One region of the Acidovorax radicis genome, then DNA from elsewhere that is predicted to be linked to it. Evidence: predicted binding sites of a transcription regulator. Region 1 holds the regulator's gene; the other holds the start of a gene.
What was found. Region 1 encodes NrdR, which represses ribonucleotide reductase genes. Its sites were predicted from a motif close to CACNANATNTNGTG; they were not measured.
Positions count from the first base shown of each region.

Region 2: the regulator NrdR is predicted to act here: its motif matches at 2,762-2,775, upstream of KI609_RS00800 (ribonucleoside triphosphate reductase).

Region 1 is NZ_CP075184.1:1,904,019-1,911,686, reverse strand. Features, by position in the region: gene KI609_RS08745 (lytic transglycosylase domain-containing protein) at 776-1,615, shown strand; ZMP/ZTP riboswitch at 1,688-1,842, shown strand; gene glyA (serine hydroxymethyltransferase) at 1,880-3,124, shown strand; gene nrdR (transcriptional regulator NrdR) at 3,143-3,592, shown strand; gene aroC (chorismate synthase) at 3,794-4,891, opposite strand; gene KI609_RS08725 (EAL domain-containing protein) at 5,158-7,326, shown strand; gene KI609_RS08720 (CBS domain-containing protein) at 7,427-7,668, opposite strand, start outside.
Region 2 is NZ_CP075184.1:178,232-185,899, reverse strand. Features, by position in the region: gene KI609_RS00810 (anaerobic ribonucleoside-triphosphate reductase activating protein) at 1-283, opposite strand, end outside; gene nrdD (anaerobic ribonucleoside-triphosphate reductase) at 339-527, opposite strand; gene KI609_RS00800 (ribonucleoside triphosphate reductase) at 711-2,729, opposite strand; gene KI609_RS00795 (hemerythrin domain-containing protein) at 3,038-3,466, opposite strand; gene KI609_RS00790 (nitric-oxide reductase large subunit) at 3,557-5,842, opposite strand; gene norR (nitric oxide reductase transcriptional regulator NorR) at 6,097-7,668, shown strand, end outside.

The DNA.
Region 1 (7,668 bases):
CGGACTGACATGCTGCCCCCCCCTTGCAAGGACGCACGCCGCTCAGGCGACTGCATGGCGAAAGCTCTGGGAGAACAGCCCCCATTATCTATATATAAGGCACCGCCCCCAAATACCAGGGGCCGGCACAAACAAGAAAGCCCAGCTGACAAGCGGTTGAGGCTTGCCTGCCGGGCTTGACGGCTGACACAACGGTCTTTGCCATCGGTCGCAATGCGGAGATAAAGGTCCACATAGCGAGGAGGCAAGGTATTGCCTCCAGGGGGTTGCCATGAAAGCGGCATCTGCTGCACCTTGGCACTGAGTGCCCTCGGAGGGAGATTTCGCTTTGTCTGGCGATGCCTGAAATAGACAGGCAACTGCACGATACCAAAGTGATCTCAAGTACTCAAATCGGATTGCCAATGGCCAGCCTCACACCGATTGAATTTGACAAGCGCCCGAGCCCAAGAGCTTGTCATTTCACGCAGCATGAGTCTAAAAATATGGATTTTACTGTATTTTTTTACATATTTTTTATAACCAATTGATCTAACAATCTGTTTTTTTAGTATTGACTAAGCATTTAGTGAACTTCTAGAATCCGCCAGCCCCAAAACACGGCTAGTAAAAACCCGAACCCGCTGCCGAACCCGGCTAAGTCAAACCAGGGAACCAAGCACTCCACAGACGTGTATCCCGGTTTTGATGGCGTACCAATCCAGGCGTATTGCCGGGAGGGCGCAGTCCCAGACGACTGCGCCACAGCCCTGCCCCGCCCCAGAAAGGAAGAGCTATGACAGCGTCAAGAGAAATAATCTCCGGCGTACGAACCTTTGTGTCTGACGTGACCGAGGGTTTCCTTGAAATCACCCACAACAGCTTTGCCCTCATCGGTTTGGCCGTTGCTTTTGTTGTGATTGCGCTGACTGCGCGTCCAGACCTGCGCCAAGTGGGTGAAGAGCAACTCATGGGTTGGCTGCAGGCCCGTCAGACGCAAATGGTGGGCATGCCTATCGAACCCGAAGCAAGCGAGCGCGCGACGGCAGCCAACCCCAAAGACCTGCCCAAAGAGCAGGCGGCGGTCGCCTTCTGGCTGAGCAAGAAATACCGCGTGGCACCAGAACCTCTCAGTGCATTGGTCGCAGAGGCCTATGAAATCGGCACGCGGGCCAAAATCGACCCCACGCTTATCCTGGCCATCATGGCTGTCGAATCAAGCTTCAATCCGTTCGCTCAAAGCGCGGTCGGGGCCCAAGGACTCATGCAGGTCATGACCCGCGTGCACACCGACAAGTACGAAAACTTTGGAGGGCATTTCGCCGCCTTCGATCCGGTGAGCAATCTGCGTGTGGGCGTCAAGGTTTTGCAGGAGTGCATCGCACGCGCTGGCTCTCTTGAAGGTGGTTTGCGGTACTACGTCGGTGCCGCCAACCTTGCCGACGATGGCGGGTATGCCGCGAAGGTCATGGCTGAACACTTCCGGCTGCGTCAGGTAGCAGGCGGGCGGGCAATGCCAACAACCCCTCCCCCCACCCTCTCGACCCAAGCGCCAGCTCAGATTATTCCGGTGACGGCACCGCCCGCAAACCCACCTGTGGCAGCAGACAAGGTGGCCCTGCTTTCGGGCCTTTGAATATTCTTGGTGTAGGCACCGTAGCCCCGCACTGGCGGCCCCATCGGCCTCAGCAACATCGTCGGCTACACTAACGGGGTACGCAACTGGCGATAGGCGCGACCCCTGGCCCCAGGAAGTCGCCGCTGACGTGGAAACCAGCAAGAACCTGCTTCTTGTGAACCACTGGGGAGCGTGCCGCAAAGGCTCAAGGCTTGCGCGTTCAGCCGTTCGCCTGGGCAGCCCTTGTTTCAAGGGACACAAGTTCATAGGACTGCCAATATCATGTACGACCGCAATATTCTTGTCGAACAAACCGACCCCGAACTCTTTGCCGCCATCCAGGCTGAAAACGCCCGGCAAGAGCACCACATTGAGCTGATCGCCAGCGAGAACTACGCCTCCCCCGCCGTCATGTGGGCGCAGGGCACACAGTTGACCAACAAGTACGCCGAAGGCTATCCAGGCAAGCGCTACTACGGCGGCTGCGAACATGTGGACGTGGCCGAGCAACTGGCCATCAACCGGGTCAAACAAATCTTCGGTGCAGAAGCCGCCAACGTGCAACCCCATTGCGGCGCATCGGCTAACGAGGCCGTGTTCCTGGCCTTCCTCAAGCCCGGCGACACCATCATGGGCATGAGCCTGGCCGAAGGTGGCCACCTGACGCACGGCATGCCGCTGAACATGTCGGGCAAGTGGTTCAACGTGGTCTCCTACGGCCTGGATGCCAACGAAGCCATCGACTACGAAGCGATGGAAAAGAAGGCCCACGAAACCAAGCCCAAGCTCATCATCGCTGGAGCCTCGGCGTACAGCCTGCACATCGACTTTGCACGTTTTGCCAAGGTGGCCAAGGACGTGGGCGCGATCTTCATGGTGGACATGGCCCACTACGCGGGCCTGATCGCTGCGGGCGTGTACCCCAACCCCGTGCCCCACGCCGACGTAGTCACCTCCACCACGCACAAGAGCCTGCGCGGCCCGCGCGGCGGCATCATCCTGATGAAGGCCCAGCACGAGAAGGCCATCAACAGCGCCATCTTCCCCGGCCTGCAAGGCGGCCCGCTGATGCACGTGATCGCAGCCAAGGCTGTGGCTTTCAAGGAAGCACTGCAACCCGAGTTCAAGGCCTACCAGGAACAGGTGGCCAAGAACGCCAAGGTGGTGGCAGAGACGCTGACTGCACGCGGCCTGCGCATCGTGAGCGGCGGCACCCAAAGCCACGTGATGCTGGTGGACCTGCGCGCCAAGGGCATCACCGGCAAGGAAGCCGAGGCCGTGCTGGGCGCCGCCCACATGACCATCAACAAGAACGCGATCCCCAACGACCCTGAAAAGCCGATGGTGACCAGCGGCGTGCGCATTGGCACCCCCGCCATGACCACGCGCGGCTTCAAGGAAGAAGAAGCCCGCATGACGGCCCACCTGATCGCCGACGTGCTGGACAACCCCCGCGACGAAGCCAACATCGCAGCAGTGCGAGCCAAGGTCAACGCGCTGACCGCACGTTTCCCTGTCTACGGTTAAGCCCGGCGCATTGCTCCCATGAAGTGCCCCTTCTGCAGCCACCTCGAAACGCAAGTCGTTGAAACCCGGGTGTCTGAGGATGGGGTGTTCATCCGCCGCCGCCGCCAGTGCGGCGCGTGTGATAAACGCTTTACCACCTACGAACGCCCGGAAGTGAACTTCCCGGCCATCGTGAAGAAGGATGGCCGCCGCATCGACTATGAGCGCGGCAAGCTGCTGGCCTCTTTCAATCTGGCGCTGCGCAAGCGCCCGGTCAGCACCGACCAGATCGACAGCGCCATAGAACGCATCGAAGAAAAGCTGCTCAACCTAGGACAGCGTGAAGTGATCTCCAGCCGCATTGGCGAGCTGGTGATGCGCGAACTCAAGAAACTCGACAAAGTCGCGTACATCCGCTTTGCCAGCGTCTACCGCAGCTTTGAGGACATTGACGATTTTCGCGCCATGGTCGACGAAGTGCGCAAATAAACAGACATGCGGTGCAGGTGCCATGTAGGCAACGATTACGAGGTTTTTTGCCTTTTTGCGCCCGTAGCTATTACCTGAGCAGCTACATATTCAATAGCACATCATGATTGGGAGCGGGCCTTGCATACACAAGCCTCGTTCAACACCGAAACCGCCGGCCGCTCGCCAGACTCGTGCCACCCGTCTGCAGGGTTGCGAAAACTACAGAAAAGAAGCCTGAATAGGCGGCACCGTGGCTACCACATCACCGCACTGCGCACGGTGACGCAAGGCATGGTCCATGACAACGAGTGCCAGCAATGCCTCGGCAATAGGTGCAGCGCGGATGCCGACACAAGGGTCATGGCGCCCCTTGGTGATGACTTCGGTACTTTGGCCGTGCACATCAATGGACTCACGCGGGCTGATGATGGAACTGGTGGGTTTGATGGCAATACTTACTTCAAGGTCCTGCCCAGTGCTGATACCTCCCAGAACGCCACCAGCGTTGTTGGTACGAAAGCCTTGGGGCGTCATCGAATCGCCGTGCATCGTGCCGCGGTGGCCTACGCTGGCAAAACCCGCACCAATCTCCACCCCTTTGACGGCATTGAGCCCCATCATGGCGTGGGCAATGTCCGCATCAAGCTTGTCATACAGTGGCTCGCCCAGCCCCACAGGCACCCCTGTGGCCTGCACACGAATGCGTGCGCCGCACGAGTCGCCTGCCTTGCGAAGCGCATCCATATAGTCCTCGTACTGCGCCACATCGGCCACGGGCGCAAAAAAGGGGTTGCTGTGCACGTGGTCCCAGCTCTCAAAAGGAATAGCGAGCTCGCCCAACTGCGTCATGCAGGCGCGCAACTGCACTCCGTATTGCGCAGCCAGCCATTTTTTGGCCACGGCCCCGGCGGCGACCGTAGGCGCGGTAAGGCGAGCGGAAGACCGCCCCCCGCCCCGAGGGTCACGGATGCCGTATTTGTGCCAGTACGTGTAGTCGGCGTGGCCCGGACGAAAACTCTCGGCAATGTTGCTGTAGTCCTTGCTGCGCTGATCCGTGTTGCGGATCAGCAGGGCAATGGGGGTGCCGGTGGTTTTACCTTCATATACGCCAGAGAGGATCTCTACCGCATCGGGTTCATTGCGCTGCGTGACGTGGCGGCTGGTACCGGGGCGGCGGCGATCAAGATCTGCCTGAATGTCAGCTTCAGCAAGCGGCATGCCCGGCGGGCAACCGTCGATCACACAGCCAATGGCTGGGCCGTGGGATTCACCAAAGTTGGTGACTGCGAATAGTGTTCCGAAGGTGTTGCCGCTCATGGTGCTGGATTATCCCAGAGCTACGCGGGCATGGTCCGGCCAAGTGCGTAGCAATGCAGTACACCCACCTGCACTCGCCCCCCGGGCGCAAGGGGCCGGCAACCACCGGCAGCTGCAGTGCAAAAAAACATCCCTTGGCAAAAGGAGCTTGGCAGCGGCATGGCTGCTTGCTAGGATGACACACGACCTTTGGGACACCCATGCCCGTCTCCGCAATGCCCCCTTCCGGCTCCTCGTTGTCATGCCTGCCGCATCCACCCTTCACCTTGGCTGACGCCCCACTTCGCAAGGCGCTTGATGCAAGCGATAACGCCATCGCGATAAGCGATAGCGCCCGGCGTGTGGTGTATGTCAATGACGGCTTCACACGACTTTTCGGCTATGCGTCGGACGAGGTCCTGGGGAAATTACTCAGCGACGTGCTGCTCGGGCCCTACTCCGACCCGGGTTTGCTCGAGAACATTCGAGAGCACATCAAGACCGACGGCCGATTTCACTTCGATACGTTGCTCTACAGCAAGACCGGGCAACCGCTCTGGGTTTCGATGGTGGTCAACGGGTCAGACGATGCATCCGGCGGCCCGGGCGGCAGCATCACCATTTTGACGGACATCACACTCACCAAGATGCACGAGGTGCTTCAGACGCGGGTGCTCGAAGGCATGGTCAATGAGCTGCCGCTGCCCGACCTTATGGAGCTTGTCTGCCGTGAAGTCGAACGCATTGCGCCCGAAGTCACCGCGTCCATTTTGGCGGTCGATGGACAAGGCCGGCTACGCCCTTTGGCTGCGCCCAGCTTGCCACCATCCATTGCGCGGGCCATTGATGGCATAGCCATCGGCCCCTGCGCGGGCTCATGCGGCACGGCGGCGTTTCGCAATGCACCGGTGGTGGTCACCGACATCGCCACCGACCCCTTGTGGGCCGACTACCGAACGCTGGTCAGCCCCACTGGCTTACGGGCGTGCTGGTCCAGCCCGATCCGCGATCACAACGGCAAGCCGATCGGCACCTTCGCGTTCTACTACCGCGAGTCTCGCGCGCCAGACGCCCTGCACGAGCGCTTGGTAGATGTGTGCCTGCACCTGTGTGCGCTGGCCATCGAGCGGGAAGCTACCCATCAGCGCATCCACCAACTGGCATTTTTTGACGCACTCACCGGCCTGCCCAATCGCTCGATGTTCCACACCAGCGCAGAGCTGGCGCTTTCAGACCTGCAGCAAAGCGCCCGCCCCGCAGCTCTGTTGTTTGTCAACCTGGACCGATTCAAGCAAATCAACGACACCCAGGGGCATGGCGCGGGCGACACGGTGTTGTGCGAGGTGGCCAAGCGCCTCACCCAATGCCTGCGGGCACGCGATCTGATTGGCCGGCTGTCGGGCGATGAGTTCGTACTGTTGCTGTCCGAATGTCCGACCCGCCAGGCCGTGCAAACAGCCCAACGCATGCTGGACGCTATTGCGCAGCCCATGGACATCAAAGGGCAGACCAACGTGCCGCAGGCCTGCATCGGGATCGCCATTTACCCTGACGATGGCGACACCGTCGACACCTTGTTGCGGCATGCCGATCAGGCCATGGCACAGGCCAAAAGCAATCACCGCCACACACTGCAACTCTTCAGTGCCGAGATGAACCGCCGCGCCCAGGAGCGCGCGGCCCTTGAGCGTGCCTTGCAGCAAGCCCTGGCCGAACGCAGCCTCACCTTGCACTACCAGCCTCAGGTGCTCAGCAACTCAACGCGCACCCTGCATGGTGTCGAGGCCCTGGCACGCTGGCAACATCCCGAATGGGGCAAGGTGGCCCCGGGCCAATTCATTCCCGTGGCAGAAGAAACCGGTTTGATCCATGCGCTGACACTTTGGCTGCTGGACGAAGCCTGCAGGCAACTGGCCGCGTGGCGGGCCACTGGCTACAACGTGCCTAGCGTGGCAGTGAACCTCTCGGGCTACAGCTTTCACCGCCCAGAGTTTGCGCAAGAGATCCATGACGCACTGGAGCGCCACGGCCTGCGTCCCATTGACATCCTCCTGGAGATCACCGAAAGCGTCATGATGGATGCCAGCGCCGTAACGCTGGCCAACATCGACGCCCTGCATCGCAATGGGTTCCGCTTGTCACTGGATGACTTTGGCACTGGCTACTCGAGCCTGAGCTATCTGCACCGCCTGCCTATCGCTGAACTCAAGCTCGACAAGGCGTTTGTGCAAGACCTGACGACCAGCCCCGCCGCACGCGCGCTCACTGTGTCGGTGCTGAGCATTGCACACAGCCTGGACATGGTGGTCGTGGCCGAAGGTGTGGAAACTGCCGAACAGCAGCAATGGCTTCAAGCCCATGGATGCCCCGTGCTGCAAGGCTATCTGTTCGGCAAGCCCCTCGCGGCGGACGAGCTGGAGGCATGGCTTTGTGCGCAGGCCCCGCTTCGAGACTGAACGAAACCAGCGCTACCTCTCAGCACCAACACACGCCACCGCGCATGTACTGAGCCATCGCCGTGGCGATACCGCCACGACCTTGCGGCGTGTACACGGATCAGTCGCGAGATTCGTCCTCGGGCCAGTCGCGGATATAGGCCTTGAGCATCTTGTTCTCGAAATTCTGGCTGTCCACCACGGCCTTGGCCACGTCGTAGAAACTGATCACGCCCATCAGCATCCGGCGGTCCATCACAGGCATATAGCGTGCGTGGCGATCGAGCATCATGCGGCGCACTTCGTCCATATCGGTTTCGAGTGTGCAGGTCAGCGGCGCATCATCCATGGCCGAACGTACCA
Region 2 (7,668 bases), 1.7 Mb from region 1:
GCAGGGTCGGCTCGCCCCCGGAAAACACCACGCCATCGAGCAGGCCTCGGCGGCTTTCAAGGAATGCCAGCACCTGCGGCCACGCGATAGCGGCTGGCGCCGTGGCGTCGAGCAATTCGGGGTTGTGGCAATAACTGCAGCGCCAGGGGCAGCCCTGGCAATACACCACCGCCGCAAGCCGGCCGGGGAAGTCGATGGTGGTGAGCGGTGTGAGGCCGCCCACACGCAGGGGCTGCGCCGCCGGGGCGGCTGCCGGTGTGGGCAGCCCGCTGCGGATGGCCATCGGCACGGTGGTGCCGAGGGTGCGCCGGTGCGGGCTGGCGCCGGGGGTGGCCAGGTCAGCGGCCACAGGCCGATTCAGCGAAGAACTGGCGCTCGTGGTGCTCGCCCTGTTTGCCAATGTTGAAGCTGGCCACGGGGCGGTGGTAGCCCATCACGCGGGTCCAGACCTCGCAGGGCTGGCGCTCGGCGTCGGTCAGTTGCACGTCGGCCAGGGCTTGGTGTTCGGTGGTTGAAAAGTGGCTCATTTGTGTGTGCTCCTTGGGGTTGAAGGGCGTGCCACAGCGGTTGCTGCGCCACCCGGTGGCAACGGGGCAAGGGCTGGACTCGTCCGGCTTGCCTCGTTGATGAACTATCAAATTGATAGCTGCTTGCGCTTTATGCATAAGCGCCAGCGGCTTATTTTGCACAAATAACCGCAGGCACACCGCTCAGGCAGCCAGCGCGGCGCGCTTGGCGACCAGACGCTCTTCATCGCACGCCGGGCAGAACTTGTGTTCCCCCGCCAGGTAGCCGTGGGTGGGGCAGATCGAGAACGTGGGCGTGATGGTGATGTAGGGCAGGCGAAAGCGCGTGAGTGAGCGTTTGACGAGGTCGCGACAGGCGGCGCCGCTGGACAGGCGCTCGCCCATGTACAGGTGCAGTACGGTGCCGCCGGTGTATTTGGATTGCAGCACTTCCTGGCGCATGAGGGCCTCGAACGGGTCGTCGGTGAAGCCCACGGGCAACTGCGAGGAGTTGGTGTAATAGGGCTGCTCGGCCGTGCCCGCCTGCAGGATGGCGGGCCAGCGCTTTTTGTCTTCCTTGGCGAAGCGGTAGGTGGTGCCCTCGGCGGGCGTGGCCTCCAGGTTGTAGAGGTGGCCGGTTTCCTCTTGAAACTGCGTCATGCGTTCGCGCACGTGGTCGAGCAGGCGCACGGCGAAGGCATGGCCCCAGTCGCTGGTGATGTCGTGCTGGCCGGCTGTGAAGTTGCGCACCATCTCGTTGATGCCGTTCACGCCCAGTGTGCTGAAGTGGTTGCGCAACGTGCCCAGATACCGCTTGGTATAGGGGAACAGCCCCTGGTCCATGAGGCGCTGGATGAGCTTGCGCTTGGTCTCCAAGCTCTGCTTGCCCAGTTCCATCAGGTGGTCAAGCGCCGCCAGCAGGCCCGGTTCATCGCCCGCATGCACAAAGCCCAGGCGCGCGCAGTTGATGGTCACCACGCCCAGGCTGCCGGTCTGCTCGGCGCTGCCAAACAAGCCGTTGCCGCGCTTCAAGAGTTCGCGCAGATCCAGCTGCAGCCGACAGCACATGGAGCGCACCATGTTGGGCTCCAGCTCGGAGTTGATGAAGTTCTGGAAGTACGGCAGGCCATACTTGGCCGTCATCTCGAACAGCAGCTGCGCGTTCTCGCTCTCCCACGGAAAATCCTTGGTGATGTTGTAGGTGGGGATGGGGAAGGTGAACACGCGGTCCTTGGCATCGCCCGTGGTCATCACGTCGATATAGGCGCGGTTGATGAGGTCCATCTCGGCCTGCAGATCGCCGTAGCAAAAGGGCATTTCCTTGCCGGCAATCACTGGCACCTGCTCGCGCAAATCGTCGGGGCAGATCCAGTCGAAGGTGAGGTTGGTGAACGGCGTTTGTGTGCCCCAGCGGGACGGCACGTTGAGGTTGTAGACCAGCTCCTGGATGCACTGGCGCACGGCGGCGTAGTCCATCGCATCCACCCGCACATACGGCGCCATGTAGGTGTCGAACGACGAGAAGGCCTGCGCGCCGGCCCATTCGTTTTGCAGCGTGCCCAGGAAGTTGACGATCTGCCCCACGGCTGACGACATGTGTTTGGGCGGGCCCGCTTCGACCTTGCCGGGCACGCCATTGAGCCCTTCATTGAGCAGCGTGCGCAGCGACCAGCCCGCGCAGTAGCCACTGAGCATGTCGAGGTCGTGGATGTGGATGTCGCCATTGCGGTGCGCTGCGCCGATCTCGGGCGTATAGACGTGCGAGAGCCAGTAGTTGGCCGTGACCTTGCCCGCCACGTTGAGGATGAGCCCGCCCAGCGAGTAGCCCTGGTTGGCGTTGGCGTTGACGCGCCAATCGGCACGCGTGAGGTATTCGTTGATGGAGCTTTCCACATCCACCAGCGTCTGTTTGTCGGCCCGCAGTGTGGCGTGTTGCTCGCGGTAGACGATGTAGGCGCGCGCCGTGGCCAGGTGGTTGGCGGCGATCAGCGTCTGCTCGGCCACGTCCTGGATCTGCTCGACCGTGGGCGCCTCGCCATGGAAGCGGTGGATCAGCACCTTGGTGACCTGCGCGGTGAGCAGCGCCGCTTCTTCGACACCCAATTCACCCGAGGCCTGGCCGGCGCTGGCCAGCGCAGCGCGGATGCGTTCGGCGTCAAAAGGAACGCGTTGGCCACTGCGCAGAACAACATCGCGGGGCAAGGTGACAAGGGTGGACGCCATGGGTTCGACCAATCTATGCAAGGGATTAAAAACACTACCTATGGTGTCTACGATACTCATCAAACACTATAGGTAGTTTGATAAAACACAAACGCAGCGGCCGGCAACGGTCAGCGCGGGCAAAAAAAAACCGGCTCAAGAGCCGGCAAAAGGAAGGTGCCGTCAGGCCCTACCGATGGATGGGGGTGCGTGCCGTGGCACGCGGGCGCGGTGTTTGGCGCCGTGGTGGCAGTGGTTCCGCTTCTGGGCTGATCTTTTGTGATCTGTTGTGTATGGATTGCTTGCGGGGCCGTGGCTGGAGGGCCTCGTCAATGACAGGCGGCGGTTTCGTCCTCTTCGATACGGGGATAGAAATCGTGGTCTTCGCGCTGCATGCGCTCGTACACCTTGCGCAGCACCACATTCGCCTGCTCGCGAAAGCCCTGGGCGTCGCGGCGCACGCTGTCGGCGGTGTTCCAGCGGCGCGCAAACGTGTCGTAGGCGCTGGCGATCGATGCCATCTCGCTCTGGTACTGGCGGCCCATGCGCGCCAGCTCGGCGTTGTCGCCGCGTTGCAGGGCGGGGTACAGCACCTGGTCTTCCACCGCCAGGTGCAGCTTGATGGTGCCGCTCATGGCCACAATGCCTTGCGCGATGGCGGTGGCATTGCCCTCCACCCCCGCGTGGGCCAGTGCGCGCAGTGTGGCTATGCCGCGCAGGATGTCGGTGTGCTGGTGTTTGAATTTGTCGATGTTCATGGCCGGTGTCCTGTCCTTATGGGAGATGTGGAGATGTGAAGCGGTGGTGATGTTGCCACGGCTTGTGGCGGCGGCAACATCGGCAGGGGTTCAGGGTCGGGCCGATGCGAGGTAGTTGGCCCCCGGTGTGGCGGGTGCCCGCGAGCCAAACAGCCCGCTCACCACTTGCCAGGCCACCGACAGCGCGCCCACGATAAAGACCACGTCGCCCACCGTGCGCACCCAGCGCAAGGTCACGATGAAGGGCTGCTGCATGAAGGCTTCGCTACGGGCGTACCACAGGCCTTCGCTCACGCTGGCGTGGAACTGGAACAGCGCGATGGGCAGCAAGCTGGTGGCAATCATCAGCACGAGACCGGCGTTGAGCGACCAGAAACCCACCTTCATGAGGCGTTGGCTGAACACCAGTTGCGGCCGGATGTAGCGCAGCACCAGCAAGGTAAAGCCCAGCGCCAGGAAGCCATACACACCAAACAGCGCGGCATGGGCATGCACCGGCGTGGTGTTCAGGCCCTGCACGTAATACAGCGAGATCGGCGGATTGATCATGAAGCCGAAGACGCCCGCACCCAGCATGTTCCAGAAGGCCACGGCCACGAAGAACATCAGCGGCCAGCGCAGGTTGGCCATCCAGGGCGCGCGGTGCTGCAGGCGCCAGTGCTCCCAGGCCTCATGGCCCAGCACCACCAGTGGCACCACTTCGAGCGCACTGAAGGCCGCGCCCACGGCCATGACCGGTGTGGTGGTGCCTGCAAAGTACAGGTGGTGGAAGGTGCCGGGCACGCCGCCGAGCATGAACAGCGAGGCCGAGGCCAGGCTGGCGGCCGTCGCCATGCGGTAGGAGACCAGCCCCAGGGTCGAGAAGATGAAGGCCAGCGCCGTGGTGGCAAACACTTCAAAGAAGCCTTCGACCCACAGGTGCACCACCCACCAGCGCCAGTACTCCATCACCGACAGGTGCGTGCGTTCGCCGTAGAAGAAGCCCGCGCCGTAGAACAAACCAATGGCGATCACCGATGCGGTCAGCAGGGCCAGCAGGTTCTTGTCGCCGCCCGGTGTGCGCAGCGCCGGCACAATGCCGCGCAGCATGAGCACCAGCCAGAAGGCGATGCCGGTGAACTTGCCGATCTGCCACAGGCGACCCAGGTCCACGTACTCATAGCCCTGGTGGCCCAGCCAGAAGTTCCACTCGGGCGGCATGATCTGCGCAATGGCCAGGTAGTTGCCGACGAACGACCCCACCACCACGACCACCAGCGCCCAGAACAGGATGTCCACGCCAAGCTTTTGATGGGCCGGATCTTTGCCGCCGTTGATCAGCGGTGCGAGGAACAGGCCGGCGGCCAGGAAGCCCGTAGCGATCCAGAACAGCGCGCTCTGGATGTGCCAGGTGCGCACCAGCGAATACGGGAACCACTGCGACACGTTGATGCCGTAGAACTGCTGGCCCTCCACCGTGTAGTGGGCCGTGAAGCCGCCCAGCAGCACCTGAAAGCAGAACAGCGCCACGATGAGGAACAAATACTTGCCCAGTGCACGCTGCGACGGTGTGAGCGGCACGCGCGAGAGCGGGTCGTGCTGGGGGGGCGTTGGTTCCACCTCATCGTGCTTGCGCAGGAAGGCCCAGGCCCACACCAGAAAGCCCACCCCCGCCATCATCACCACCACGCTCATCACCGACCACACCATGTTTTCGGCCGTGGGCTTGTTGCCCACCAGCGGCTCGTGCGGCCAGTTGTTGGTGTAGGTTGCCGTGGTGCCAGGCCGCTCGGTGGCGGCGGCCCAGGCTGTCCAGAAGAAGAAGCCCATCATCTGCGTGCGCCGCTCGGCGCTGGGCAGGGTGTTCTCTTTCATCGCGAAGTGCTCGCGCGTGGTGTGCAGTGCCGGGGCGTCGCTGAAAAGCTGGTCGTAGTACAGCGCGGTCCTGGCGATCGCATCTGCGCGCTCCGTGCTCACCGTGGCCTCACCCGTTTCGGGGTGGTAGGTGTTGGTGCGGTACTCGGTCTTCATGCGGTCGCGCAGCACGGCCTGGGCGGCGGCGTCGAGGTCGGCAAACGGCTTGCCATGCTTGCGTTCGGCCACCACGTCGAGCCAGTTCAACAGCTCGCGGTGCAGCCAGTCGGCCGTCCAGTCGGGCGCTTGGTAGGCGCCGTGGCCCCAGATGGAGCCCAGTTGCATGCCCCCCACCGACTGCCAGGCGGTCTGGCCGTCCAGAATACTTTCGTGGGTGAACAGCACTTCACCACCCGCGGTGGTGATCTTTTCAGGGATGGGCGGCGCCGTGCGGTACACCTCGGCGCCGTAGTAGCCCAGCAGGCTGAAGGTGACAATCAGCACGCCAATCAGCGTGAACCACAGGTTGCGGTACTTACCCATGGCCCACCTCCCCCGCGCGCAAGGCGCTCAGAAGGACAACACAGTGCGCCCGGGGTGCGGCTGCAGGCCACCGGGGGACATAAATTCGAGGTCGAGGGTTCATGACAGTCTTGCGAAGTGAATCGGTTCGCTTTCTGTATTGCAAGCCTTGGGCCCGGTTTATGTCCCTTAAAAATCAACCACTTAGCAAATGAATGGTAAATTTCACCATCTACATTCATGGTAATATTCACCATTGAATGGTATAAATCACCATGAATTACCAGTCCCTGCTGGACGACCTTGCCGCTGACCTGCCCCAGGCTGTGCGCCTGCAGCGGCTGGTGGGCACCCTGCGCGCGCGCTTTGGTTGTGGTGCGGTGGCCTTGCTGCAATTGGAGGAAAACCACCTGCGTCCGGTGGCGGTGGATGGCCTGGTACGCGAGGCACTCGGCCGTCGATTCGCCGTCAGCCAGCACCCGCGCCTGGCGGCCATCCTGGCGCGGCGCGACGTGACCTGTTTTGACCACGACAGCACCCTGCCCGACCCGTACGACGGCCTGCTCGACACCCTGGTGGGCGAGCCCCTGCCCGTGCACGACTGCATGGGCATCAGCCTGCAGGTCGAGGGCCAGCCTTGGGGGCTGCTCACGCTGGATGCGCTCCAGACCGGCACGTTCGGCGCCGATGCCCGCGCCGCGCTGGCCGACTGCCGCGTGTTGGTGGAGGCCGCCGTGCGCATTTCGCGGCTGGAGCGCGAGGTGCAGGCGCTACGCAGCGCGCCGCACACGCGCGGCGTGGACGACGAGCGTATTGCCCGCACGGGCGATGGCGAGATGGAAATCGTTGGCCAGAGCGAGCCCCTGCTGCGCCTGCTGCACGAACTGGAGGTGGTGGCGGGCTCGGACCTGCCCGTGCTGCTGCTCGGCGAAACCGGCGTGGGCAAGGAGTTGTTCGCACGCCTGCTCCACCGCCGGTCTACGCGCGCCACCCGCCCGCTGGTGCACGTCAACTGCGCGGCGCTGCCCGAGTCGCTGGCCGAGAGCGAACTCTTCGGCCATGTGCGCGGGGCGTTCTCGGGTGCGGTGGCCGACCGGCCGGGCCGCTTTGAGGCGGCCGAGGGCGGCACGCTGTTCCTGGATGAGGTGGGTGAGTTGCCGCTCGCCGTGCAGGCCAAGCTGCTGCGCACGCTGCAAAACGGCGAGATCCAGCGCCTGGGCGCCGACCGCCCCCGCCGCGTGGATGTGCGCGTGATCGCCGCCACCAACCGCAACCTGCGCGAGCAGGTACGTGACGGCGCCTTCCGCGCCGACCTGTACCACCGCTTGTCGGTCTACCCCGTGCCCATCCCCCCGCTGCGCGAGCGCGGCAACGACGTGCTGCTGCTGGCGGGCCGTTTTCTGGAGCTGAACCGCGCACGCCTGGGGTTGCGCAGCCTGCGCCTGTCAGTCGGCGCGCAAGACGCCCTGCGCCGCTACCCCTGGCCCGGCAATGTCCGCGAGCTGGAGCATGTGATCAGCCGCGCCGCCCTCAAGGCCATCAGCCGGGGCGCGCTGCGCGCCGACATCGTGACGCTGGAGGCCGCCCTGCTTGACCTGGATGCCGACGCCGTCGGCATGGCGCCCGCGCCCGCGCCGGCCCTGCCCGGCCACCCAGGAGCCGCCGTGCCCGATGCGACGGCGGCTGCGGCAACGGCTGCTGCTCCACCCGTCACCACCGCAGCAGAAACGCCCTTGCGCGATGCCATCGACGCTTGCCAGCGCCAGGCCATCACCACCGCGCTGGCCCACCACCAGGGCAACTGGGCCCAAGCGGCACGCGCGCTGGACGTGGATGCCAGCAACCTG